DNA from 3 places in the Pseudomonas fulva genome. Region 3 is predicted to be linked to each of the others. Evidence: predicted binding sites of a transcription regulator. Region 3 holds the regulator's gene; each other region holds the start of a gene.
What was found. The regulator FliA, encoded in region 3, starts transcription of late flagellar genes. The targets are predictions, from matches to a motif close to CTAAAGTTTNNNNNNNNNNNGCCGNTAA.
Positions count from the first base shown of each region.

Region 1: K8U54_RS11135 (methyl-accepting chemotaxis protein) is a predicted target of FliA. The motif match lies at 1,785-1,812, and genes of this name have one in related genera.
Region 2: K8U54_RS02705 (flagellin) is a predicted target of FliA. The motif match lies at 2,556-2,583, and genes of this name have one in related genera.

Region 1 is NZ_CP082928.1:2,478,863-2,483,075, reverse strand. Features, by position in the region: gene K8U54_RS11135 (methyl-accepting chemotaxis protein) at 141-1,535, opposite strand; gene K8U54_RS11130 (FAD-dependent oxidoreductase) at 1,892-2,968, opposite strand; gene gabT (4-aminobutyrate--2-oxoglutarate transaminase) at 3,251-4,213, opposite strand, start outside.
Region 2 is NZ_CP082928.1:609,862-614,074, reverse strand. Features, by position in the region: gene flgK (flagellar hook-associated protein FlgK) at 1-830, shown strand, start outside; gene flgL (flagellar hook-associated protein FlgL) at 999-2,273, shown strand; gene K8U54_RS02705 (flagellin) at 2,686-4,188, shown strand.
Region 3 is NZ_CP082928.1:4,786,530-4,790,742, reverse strand. Features, by position in the region: gene K8U54_RS22140 (protein phosphatase CheZ) at 1-478, opposite strand, end outside; gene K8U54_RS22135 (chemotaxis response regulator CheY) at 498-872, opposite strand; gene fliA (RNA polymerase sigma factor FliA) at 1,069-1,812, opposite strand; gene fleN (flagellar synthesis regulator FleN) at 1,809-2,648, opposite strand; gene flhF (flagellar biosynthesis protein FlhF) at 2,736-4,043, opposite strand; gene flhA (flagellar biosynthesis protein FlhA) at 4,059-4,213, opposite strand, start outside.

The DNA.
Region 1 (4,213 bases), 2.3 Mb from region 3:
GCGCGCGCAAGGCTGGCAGGGCAAGAGCGTGGGCAGGACGGCAGACCGGGATAGACATGCCCCGAGGCTCGCACGCCGCGACAGTCAGGTTAAATCGTTATTGCCGTACCTTCAGATCGCCACTGGCTAAACAATCACGCTCACGGCTCCGGCCGGTAGCCCAGGCGCAAACCACCCCAATGCTTGCCCTGCACATGGATCGGTACCGACAGGTCGTGCATCAGCTCACCGGTATCGCGCATGTAGGTCTGCAGCAGCACGCGCTGCTGGTGGCTGCCGCAGCGGATGCCGGTGCGGTCGTTGAACAGCCGCTTGCTGCGACTCTTCACGGTGTCCACGGCGCGGTCACCGGTGGGCGGATGGTTGAAGGCCTGATTGTGGGTCGGCACGTAGCCTTCCGGCGTGGTGGCGATGGCGAACACCAGGCCTTCGTGACGCTTGAGCAGCGGCTCCTGGATGGCCGGCAGCACGCCATCGGCGTAGCTGTCGAAGCGGGTGCGGAACTTGGCCGGGAAGCTGTCTGGGATCGGCTGGTACTGACGGTCGAACAGGTCCGCGAGGCTGATGCGCCCGGCCTGGACATCGGCCTCGAACTGCCTGGCAATCGCAGCGGCGCCCTCCAGGGCGAGCTCGTAGATGCGCTGGTGGTAGTCGTCGAGCCCGACGCTGGCCAGCTGCTCGCTGACGCTTTCCGCCTGGCCGACCAGTTGCTCGGCGGCCTTGCCCAGCTGGCGGGTCTGATCCTCGCTGCTGCGCACGTCGCTCCGCAGTTGCTCCACCGCCACCAGCAACTCGGCCAGATGCCCGTGATTGCTCGCCGTGCCGGCGCTGATCTGCGCCACCTGGGCATCGACATCGGCGGCCAGGTCGGCGATGCCGCGCAGTTGCTCGCCAGTGAACTCGACCTGCCGGGCGGCCGCTTCGAGTTCTTCGGCCTGGCGCTGGATATGGCTGACCACCGCCGCGCTTTGCTGGCGGATATCGGCGACCATCTGCCCCACCTCGCCGGTGGCGCTGGCGGTACGCCCGGCCAGGCTGCGCACTTCGTCGGCGACCACCGCGAAACCGCGGCCCTGCTCACCGGCGCGGGCGGCCTCGATGGCGGCGTTGAGCGCCAGCAGGTTGGTCTGGCTGGCGATGGACTGGATCACCTGGGTGACCTGCTCGATCTGCTCGGTCCGCGCGCCGAGGCCATCGATCAACTCGCGGCTGGCCGCCGCCTGGGCGCTGAGCTGCTGCATCCGCGCGATGGCCTGCTGCAGCTCGGTCTGGCCGCTGGCGCTGCTGGCGCGCACGGTCTGCGCGGCGCCAAGGGTCTGACCGGCACGCTCGGCATTGCTCTGCTCGGTATGGGTCACGGCGTGGGCGCCTTCGCTGATCTGCTCGACCGCGGCCAGCTGCGACTGCAACCGGCCGGCCAGTTGCTGCACGGTGAAGGCCACCTGAGCGGCGGACAAGGCGTTATGGCAGGTGTGCTGCGACAGGCTCTGGCTCAGCGTGTCCAGCGACGCCGCGGGGGCGGCTGTAGACGCCATAGCAGCCGGGCGTCGCCAGGGGCCGAGCCACGGCCACAGCGCCAGCAAGAGCAGCGCGACGGCGGCGAGGTAAGGCGGCATCTGCAGCTGCTGCCAGACCACCAGCAACGTCACCAGGCCGAGCACATGCAAGGCCAAAGCGAGCCGATCACGAGTAAACCCTACGTCCATGGTGCACCTCGTTGTTCTTATGGTGCGGCGCTGGCAGCCAACCTGGCCGCTCGGCAGAGTGCCGCGTCTATCCCTAGCTCATCGACCGTGCGGGCTAAATCTGTAGCAGCAAGGCCAAGCGAATCAGTTGATCACTGGACGGCGTGTCGGGCTATGGCACTTTGGTCGCAGAGTGCAAACGCCGATTAGCGTTCGAGGCGATGGCGTTTGACGAAGGCGCGGTCGAAGTAGTCCTTGCAGCGCCCATAGAGCTGCCCGCCTGCGCTCCACTGGTGCCACCCCAGCAGGGCACCGCCATCGCCGCTGGCCAGCAGCAGGGGGCGTTGGCCGCGCGCCTTGTAGTCTCGTAGCACGCCGCCGCGCAGGGCCGCAGACAGGTTGGCGGCGAGCACCGGCACCTGGCGCATCGAATACAGGCCACTCTTGCGCACGCCGGGCAGGCTGGCGCAGTCGCCGACAGCGAACACCTGGGGGTGGGAATGGCTTTGCAGCGTGGGGGCGGTGTGCACGAAGCCGTCGCCGTCGCAGCTCAGGCCGCTGGTGGCGATCCACGGCAGCGCCTGGGCCCCGCTGGCCAGCAGCAGGCGGCCACCGTGCCACACGGAGGCCTCACCGCTGATCAGGCAGTTGCCGTCGATACGGCTGATCGGGCAGTGCTCGCGCACCTGCACGCGGCGCATGCGCAGGTGCCCCCAGGCGCGCATGCGCAAACCGGCGCAGTGCCCGGCCAGCAGCGGCTCACCGCAGAACAGCGCCAGCTGCGGCACCTGATCGGCGAGCGCCAGAGCCATTTCCACACCCGCCACACCACCACCGAGAATGGCCAGGGGTTGCGGGTCGCGCTGCCAGGCCTGCCAGCCGCTGATGAACTGATCGACCGGTTTCACCGCCAGCACGTCCATGCCCTCGCCTTCACGGGGCGGGCAGGCAACCCGGTCGCCGACGTTGAGCGACAGCCAGTTGCCCTGCAGCACGCGGTCATCGGCCAGGGTCAGCTGGCGGGTGGCGGCGTCCAGCGCAGCAACGGGCGCGACGATCAGCTCGACCTGCGCCGCCTGGCACAGTGCGCTCAGGCCGATCTGGCAATCCTGGGGCGAATAACGACCACCCACCAGCCCGGGCAGCATGCCGGCGTGCCAGGTGTGCTCGGCACCCGCCACCAGGGCGATACGCCCCGCCGGTCGCTCGATCAGCGCCCAGCGCCGCAGAACCCCAAGATGGGCCGGGCCTGCGCCTACCAGCAACAGATCGTGGTCAATCATCTACACCGATATCCTTGAGAGCCTGGGAGCGACGTGCTGCACCTTGGGCAGGCACCGCGAGCTTTGACCGAAACAGGCGCGCAATGATCCCTCCCGCGACGGGTCGATGGAGCATGGCGGCAACAGGCCGTTTCGAGCAAGTGAAGAGACGCTTGCGGCGGGTTTTCGACACATTTGTCCTGCGGTTATCACTCAGGCGCTGCAACCCCCGGACTCTGTACGGCGGTTTAAAACGCAGGCAAAAAAAGACCCGCCGAAGCGGGTCCTTTGCAACGCTGTGGCTTACGCCAGTTCGTCGAAGCACTCGGCCACGATGGCGATGCCTTTTTCCAGCTGGGCGTCCGGGATGGTCACCGGCATCAGGAAGCGCACCACGTTGTAGTAGGTGCCGCACGACAGCAGGATCAGGCCTTTCTCGCGCGCCTTGGCGACGATCTTGCCGGTCAGCTCGGCAGCCGGCTTGCTGTGGTCGCCGCCTTCGAACAGCTCGATGGCGACCATCGAACCCAGGCCGCGCACGTCGCCGATCACCTTGTGCTTGGCGGCGATGTCACGCAGGCCAGCCTTGAGCTTCTCGCCAACGGCGTTGGAGCGATCCAGCAGCTTCTCTTCGTCGAACACCTTGAGCACGGCCAGGGCCGCGGCGCAGGCGATGGGGCTGCCGGCATAGGTGCCGCCCAGGCCACCGGGGGCGATCTTGTCCATGATCTCGGCCTTGCCGCTGACGCCGGAGATCGGGAAGCCGCCGCCGACGGACTTGGCGAAGGTGGTCAGGTCCGGCACCACGCCCAGTTGCTCGGTGGCGAAGAAGGTGCCGGTACGGCCAGCGCCGGTCTGCACTTCATCGGCGATCAGCAGGATGCCGTGCTGGTCGCACAGGGCGCGCAGGCGCTGCATGAAGGCTGGCGAGTTGACGTAGAAACCGCCTTCGCCCTGTACCGGCTCGATGATGATCGCGGCGATGTCCTGGGGCTGGGCATCGTTCTTGAAGATGCGCTCGATGCTGGCGATGGATTCGTCTTCGCTGACGCCATGCAGCTCGCACGGCGCAACGGCGCGGTACACGCCAGCAGGCATCAGGCCCATGCCGGCGGAGTACGGCACCACCTTGCCGGTCAGCGACAGGGTCATCATGGTGCGGCCGTGGTAGGCGCCGGTGAAGGCGATCACGCCGGCACGGCCGGTGGCGGCACGGGCGATCTTCACGGCGTTCTCGACCGCTTCGGAGCCGGAGGTGACCAGCAG
Region 2 (4,213 bases), 1.3 Mb from region 3:
TCCAAGTAGTCATAGGTTCACCGGCGCCTGCAAAGGACGATTTCTTTGTGCTGCAGCCGACGCGTATTGGCGCGTCGACCATGTCCACAGTTCTAGACCAGGCCGACCAATTGGCCTTCGCCGCGCCGATTCGCTCTGAGGCCAATCTGCAGAACCGCGGTAATGGCGTAATCACTCAGCCAACGCTGCAGACTACTGGCAGTGACATCAATCCGTCGGCCTTGGCAACAGCCTTTCCTGTTACGCCACCGGTTGCATTGACATACGATGCCGCTTCAAACAGTTTCGAGTTGCCAGCAGGTGCGACGTTGACGCGCGTTGACAGCAAGGGGCAGCCGATCATCCCCGCACCTACGCCACAATTCGAGCCTGGTCAGCAGAATAATTACCAACTGAGTATGCCTGGTGGCATTGTTATCAATATGAGTGTTAGCGGCCGTCCACAAGATGGTGATCGCTTCAACATTGCATTCAACTTGAACGGCGTCTCCGATAACCGCAACGCCTTGGCATTGGTGGGCCTGCAAAACAAACAAGTGGTGGGCGTGGATCCCAGTGTTACCGGTATCGCCACCGGCTCCAGCTTTACCGACAGCTATGGCGACCTGATCGAGCGTGTCGGCACGCTGACCGCCCAGGCTCGCCAGGATAACGACGCCACCGGGGCTATCCTCAAGCAAGCTCAGGACAACCGTGACTCACTCTCGGCGGTCAACCTGGACGAAGAGGCAGCCAATCTGATCAAGTTCGAGCAGTACTACAACGCTTCGGCTCAGGTTATTCAAGTTGCGCGCTCTTTGTTCGATACCCTGATTGGAGCATTCCGATAGGGGCATTCAGTTTGATGGTGCAGCTGCATCCAGCTCGATGCATAGCAAGATCGGGCAAACGAGTTAACGATCATTTCGTTCTGACCATCAGCAATGGCTAAATGGTAGAAATCCCCAAAGGGGTGCGGTACCGGTAGATCCCGGGCCGCCAGACAAGGCGAGGCAGTTATGCGTATTTCCACTCTCCAGGCGTTCAACAACGGCGTTCAAGGCCTGCAGCGCAACTACGCCAATGCCATTCGCACTCAGGAACAGATCAGCACCGGCAATCGAATCCTCACTCCGGCCGATGACCCGGTGGCATCGGTGCGCCTGCTGCAACTCGAGCAGCAGCAGAATGTACTGACACAGTACAAGGACAATCTGACGGCCGCGCAGAACAGCCTGACTCAGGAAGACGTAACGCTTAACTCGGTCAATACGGTATTACAGCGGGTGCAAGAGCTCGCCGTACGTGCTGGCGGTGGCTCGCTTAGTGCCGACGACCGCAAGTCGATTGCTGCAGAGTTGCGCGAGCGCGAGGATGAGCTTCTAGGGCTAATGAACAGCAAGAATGCCCGTGGTGAGTACCTGTTTTCAGGCTTCCAAGGCAAGTCGGAACCGTTCGTTCGCAATGCGGATGGCAGTTATAGCTATGAGGGTGATGAGGGGCAGCGCAAGGTCGAGATTGCAAGCTCCCTCAGCGTTCCCATTAGCGATAACGGCAAGAAGGTTTTCCAGAACATCATCAATGCAGGCCGCCTGCAGGCCGCGGTGCCAACTACAGTTGGTACGCCGCCCGTGCCATACACAACGCCTGCAGGGTCAACCCTCAGGACATCGACCCCTCTCGTTCAGGATGAAGTTGCCTTCGCAGGTAACCCCAAGTTCCCTGACGCAGGGATAGATATCGTCTTCAGTGATACCGATCCCAATAGCTATAAAATCTACGATGCCCAAACCGGAGCCGAGTTAGGTGACGGTGCAGTGGACGGCCGTGCGGAGAGCACTGACAAGCTGGTTTTCCGAGGTGTTGTAGTCAACTTCAACGGCACACCAGTTGGCGGCGAGCGTATTCAGATCACCGCGGATCAAAATGCCCAGAAGCAAGGTGTGCTGGACTCCATTGCCAATTTGCGCAAGGCGTTGGAAGGCGAACCATCCACACCTGAGGGCAATTTCGTGGTTCGCGATGCAGTCGCGCAGGCCCTGACGAATTTGTCGAACGCCAGTATCAATGTGGACAGCGCACGCGGGGATATCGGTGCCAGATTGAACATCATTGATAGCGCAAAAGCCGATAACGATGACGTTACCTTGGTCAACAAGTCGACCCAGGCAGAGCTGCGCGAGCTTGACTATGCGGAGGCGATGCCGCGCTTGGCGTTCCAGACATTGATTCTCGAAGCGGCGCAGCAAAGCTACGTAAAAATCAGCGGCTTGAACCTGTTCAATAAGCTTTAACGCTTCCGCCTTGCGTTCGACTTGTGAGGCGTGCCAGCTCGGCGCACACGTCGCGGTGAGTTTTGCATGTGCTGATCAGGCTTTGCTTTTTTAGCCAAACGTTGTTGGGCTGGGAGTTTGCAGCCGCTGGCGTTTATCTCTGCCAGAGGTAATCGCTGATCATTGGTAGCCCTTCAGGCCTTCGCAATCCGGTCGATATCCTTTCTAGCAGGTGCAGTCAGCTACCCAATGCCTGCAGGCGGCACGAGTTGAAAAGGGCTTGCAAAAAAAATTAGCAGGGCCCTAAAGCTTCCACCGAATACGCCGATAAAGACTACGAATGCGAAGTAACTGGGTGCCTGAGCAAGGCGATGGCCCAAGCGCTCGCACCACCCGGCTACCTTTAGTACCCGCCCCTTGGAGGCATGCAATCATGGCACTTACTGTAAATACCAACATCGCGTCGCTGAACACCCAGCGTAACCTGCAGTCTTCGTCCAACTCCCTGGCAACCTCCATGCAGCGCCTGTCTACCGGTAGCCGCATCAATAGCGCCAAGGATGACGCAGCAGGCCTGCAAATCTCTAACCGCCTGACCAGCCAGATCAGCGGCCTGAACGTTGCGGTGCGTAACGCCAACGACGGCATCTCCCTGGCTCAGACCGCTGAAGGCGCTCTGCAGCAGTCCACCAACATCCTGCAGCGTATGCGTGATCTGTCCCTGCAGGCTGCCAACGGCAGTAACGACTCGGTTGACCGCTCCGCGCTGCAAAAAGAAGTTGGCGCGCTGCAAAACGAATTGAGTCGTATCGCCGAAACCACCACCTTCGGTGGTCGTAAGCTGCTGGACGGCTCGTTCGGCGCTACTGCCTTCCAGGTTGGTGCGAATTCGAACGAAACTATCGATGTGACAATTGGTAATGCCAGCTCTAACAAGATTGGTGCATTCACATCTGATAAGAGCGGCAGTGTTCTTGGTACCGCAGTACTCGGTGCTACGGCTACCAATTATCAGCCAAATGGTACAATGACCATCTCCGCCAATGGTAAAGAGTTCAAAGCTCAGGATATGGTTGTGACTGACACAGCCTCTGAAGTTGTGAAGAAAATCAATGCCGCAGGATCGCCAGTTAAGGCCTCTGCTCGTACTGATGCCGTGCTCACATTGTCTGGTAACGTAGGCACGTTCGATCTGAAAATTGAGCTATCTAAATCTGATAATACTAAAGTCGACTCCACTATTGACCTAAAAGGACTAACTAGTGCTGAGCAGGTTGTTAGTGCTGTCAATGCGAGTGGTGCCGGTATTAGTGCAAAAGTAAATGGCAACGGTACGCTTGAAATTAGTTCTGCAGACGGTGCTTCTATGAAGTTCACCGCAAGCGGCATGAGCAATGCAGCTACCCCTGCTGCACTTGTTGCTGCAGATATTAAGCTTCAGGCGCGATCAGCTGAAGACTCTGACGGTGATAATGCGGGCGATCTTTCCGCTGCTCAGGACATCGCTGCAGTTGCAACGGGTGCTATTGCAACAGGTGCCGTTAAACTGAGCTCATCTGCAGCTTATTCATTAACTGGCACTGCTGTAGCTAAGGTAACAGGAGAGTCTGCAGGCACATTGTCAAAAATTAGCGATGTTGATGTAAGTACTGCTTACGGTGCGCAGAATGCTATCGATGTGATCGACGCCGCCATCGCGTTTATCGACTCGCAGCGTTCGGATCTGGGTGCCGTACAGAACCGCTTCGACAATACCATCTCCAACCTGCAGAGCATTTCGGAGAACGCCGAAGCTGCCCGTAGCCGCATCAAGGATACTGACTTCGCTGCCGAAACCGCCACGCTGGCCAAAAACCAGGTGCTGCAGCAAGCCGGTACTGCGATCCTGGCCCAGGCCAAGCAGCTGCCGCAGTCTGTGCTCAGCCTCCTGCAGTAACGCGAGTCGTTACGGAGAAGTAAAT
Region 3 (4,213 bases):
TGGTGTCGCGCTGGCTGCGCGCCAGGAACAGCTCGATGCGCTTGGCCAGTTCACGGAACGCCTCGGCGCTCATTTCGCGGCGCATGAAACGGCCCCAATCCTCGGCGAGCGAATCGGCCTCGCTGCTCAGGTCGTTGACCAGCGGCGCACTCTGCTCGACCAGGTCCATGGTGCGGTTGGCCGCACGCTCGGTCATGGTGACCACATAGTTCAGGCGCTCGGTCGCATCGGCGATCTGCGAGACTTCCTTGGCATGCGGTACCCGGGGATCGAGCTGAAAGTTGACGATCGCGTTGTGCAACTCGCGAGTGAGCTTGCCGACTTCGAGGTAAAGACCCCGGTCGCGCGCCTTGTTCAGTTCGTTGATCAGCTGTACGGCTTCGCCAAAGTTGCCCTGTTCGAGGCTGTCGACCAGTTGGCGGGCATTGCTTTTCAGGGTCGACTCGAGGTCAACCTCGTTAGATTCATGGTGTTCCATAACAACCTCGCGGCAGACATCAGCCGTTAACCCGCTCGAAGATTTTCTCGATCTTTTCCTTGAGCACCTGAGCGGTGAACGGCTTGACTACATAGCCATTCACACCGGCTTGCGCGGCCTCGATGATCTGATCGCGTTTGGCTTCCGCCGTGACCATCAGCACAGGCAGGTGCTTGAGTCGCTCGTCGGCACGCACCGCGCGCAACAGGTCGATGCCCGTCATGCCCGGCATGTTCCAGTCGGTTACCAGAAAATCGAAGCTGCCGCTCTGCAGCATCGGCAACGCGGTGGTGCCGTCGTCAGCCTCTGCCGTGTTGGTGAACCCCAGATCACGCAAGAGGTTCTTGATGATCCGTCGCATCGTCGAGAAATCATCGACGATGAGGATTTTCATGTTCTTGTCCAAGTCGACCTCCGTACAGTCCTAAAACGCCTGCAACCTTGTGCAGCGCTTATTAATCGTGAAACCGGCCTGGCTGAACGCCGCAACCCATGCGCTCGGCTTTGCTGCGTTCACTGTGTGCCCCGCCCTGCTGTCCTGCATTTACCACAAGGACTGGCTCGACCAACTCCAACCCCTGAACAAATTCCTATGCGCGCCATTCCCCCAGCCGCGCTCGCAAACGCGCGGCACACTGGCTATGCAGCTGGCTGACCCGCGACTCACTCACCCCCAGTACCTCGCCGATTTCCTTGAGGTTCAGCTCCTCGTCGTAATACAGCGACAACACCAGCCGCTCACGCTCCGGCAGATTACTGATGGCATCGGCCAACGCGGCCTGGAAACGGGTGTCTTCCAGCTCATGCGATGGCCCGTGATGCAGGGAACTCGTGTCTTCCTGCAGGCCGCCGTTCTCGCCTTCCTGCAAGAGGTCGTCGAAACTGAACAGGCGGCTGCCCAAAGTGTCGCCAAGAATGCCGTAGTAATCTTCGAGACTCAATTGGAGTTCGGCAGCAACCTCGTGATCTTTAGCGTCACGACCGGTTCTGGCCTCAATTTTTCGTATCGCATCACTGACCATGCGGCTGTTGCGGTGCACCGAGCGTGGCGCCCAGTCACCCTTGCGCACTTCGTCGAGCATGGCGCCGCGGATGCGAATGCCGGCAAAGGTTTCGAAACTGGCACCCTTGCCGGCGTCGTACTTACGCGACGCCTCGAGCAAGCCGATCATGCCGGCCTGGATCAGATCGTCGACCTGCACGTTGGCCGGCAGGCGGGCCAACAGGTGGTAGGCGATACGTTTTACCAGCGGCGCGTGGCGCTCGATCAACTGATGCTGTGAATCTCGTGCTGTTGCCTTGCTGTACATTCGGAGTCCAGAGGCTGTCGTCATACAGCCGTGTCTGCAGTCGGTTGTTGCACCAGGCGCTCCACGAAAAACTCCAGATGGCCACGCGGGTTGGCCGGCAAGGGCCATGCATCGACCTTCTGGGCAATCGCCTTGAACGCCAGCGCGCACTTCGAACGAGGGAACGCCTCATACACCGCACGTTGTTTCTGTACGGCCTTGCGAACCGATTCGTCGTAGGGCACCGCGCCGACATACTGCAGCGCGACATCCAGAAAACGGTCGGTCACCTTGGTCAGCTTAGCAAACAGATTGCGGCCTTCCTGGGGGCTGTGCGCCATGTTGGCGAGCACCCGGAAACGGCTCATGCCGTGGTCGCGATTAAGCAGTTTGATCAACGCGTAGGCATCGGTGATGGAGGTCGGTTCATCGCACACCACCACCAGCACTTCCTGGGCCGCGCGCACGAAGCTGACCACCGAGTCGCCGATGCCGGCAGCGGTGTCGACGATCAGCACGTCGAGGTTGTCACTGATGTCGCTGAAGGCCTGGATCAGGCCGGCATGCTGCATGGGCGTGAGCTGCACCATGGCCTGGGTGCCGGAGGCCGCGGGCACGATGCGAATGCCACCGGGGCCCTGCAAAACCACGTCGCGCAGATCGCATTGGCCGTCGATGACGTCGGCCAGGGTGCGTTTGGCGGTCAGGCCGAGCAACACGTCGACGTTGGCCAGGCCAAGGTCGGCATCCATGAGCATGACGCGCCGACCGAGATCGGCGAGCGCCAGTGACAAATTCACCGACACATTGGTCTTGCCAACGCCGCCTTTGCCGCCGGTCACCGCGATCACCTGTACGGGATGCATACCCATGTTATCTATACACCTTATCTAACTTCACTGTGGGCCCTGGGGCCATTGTGCGCTGTCGCGGCGAGCACGACCAGCGCTTCGCCACACTCAACCCGTTCAACCGGCCTGCCTGGCCGGGTTCTGATAAAGCCCGGCGAACATGTCGGCCATGGTGTCTTCGCTCGGCTCGTCCGGCGCCTGCAGCCCGACGGCGCGGCTGACCAGCTGGTGGCTGCGCGGCACGTGCACGTCATCCGGGATGCGCGGACCATCCGCCAGGTAGGCTACCGGCAGGCGGTGGCCAATAGCCAGGCCCAAGACCTCGCCCATGCTGGCCGCCTCGTCCAGTTTACTCAGAATGCAGCCGGCCAGCCCACAACGCTTGTAGCTGTGATAGGCCGCCTTGAGCACCTGGGCCTGGCTGGTGGCGGCCAGTACCAGGTAATTGCGGGCATTGACGCCGCGACTGGCCAGCGCCTCGAGTTGCATGCGCAGCGCCGGATCGTTGGCGGGCAGGCCGGCGGTGTCGATCAGCACCACGCGCTTGCGCGCCAACGGCGCCAGGGCCTGGGTCAGCGACTGACCGGGGTCGACCTGGGTCACCGAGACGCCAAGAATCCGTCCCAGGGTCTTGAGCTGCTCCTGGGCACCGATGCGGTAGCTGTCCATGCTCACCAGGGCGATGCTGGCGGCACCATACTTGAGTACGTAGCGAGCGGCCAGCTTGGCCAGGGTGGTGGTCTTGCCCATGCCGGCCGGGCCGACCAGGGCGATCACACCGCCCTCTTCCATCGGCTCCTGCTTGGGCGTCTGGATCGAGTGGGCGAGGTGCGCCAGCACCATGCGCCAGGCCTGACGCTGATCGCCGATCGAGGCCACGCGCTCGAGCAGCGTGCGCGCCAGCTCGGCGGGCAGCCCCATACGCTGCAGGCGACGCCACAAGGTGGCCTGCTGTGGACGCCGGGCCTGCATCTGCCCCCAGGCCATGGAACCCATCTGCATTTCGATCAACTCACGCAGGCCATGCAGTTCGGAGCGCATGGAATCCAGCGCCGACTGATCGACCGAGGCCGCAGCCGGCTTCTGCTGCTGGCGCTGCAACACGGCATCGAGGCTGTCGGCGGACGGCGCGGCAGGCGCCGCGCCAAACAGCTGACGGTCCTTGCCGGCATCGGCCTGGCTGCGCGTGGTCAACTCGGCATGGGCCGAAGCAATCTTCGACTGGGTCTTGCGCAGCTCGGCTTCCAGCGCGGGGTTGGCCTGCCGCGCCGGTACCGGCGGAGCCTGATAATCGAGCGCAGCCGTCAATTCCACACCACCGGCCACGCGGCGGTTGGCGATGATGGTCGCATCGGCGCCCAGCTCATCGCGCACCAGCTTCATGGCTTGGCGCATATCGGCAGCGAAAAAGCGTTTGACCTGCATGGCCCGTACCCTCGATTAGTTCTGCCCCACCGTCGCAACGATGGTGACCTGCTTGTTGTCCGGAATTTCCTGGTACGCCAGAACATGCATGCTCGGGACGGCCAACCGGGCGAAACGCGAGAGCATTCCCCGAACCGGCCCGGCTGCCAGCAGAATCACCGGCTTGCCAA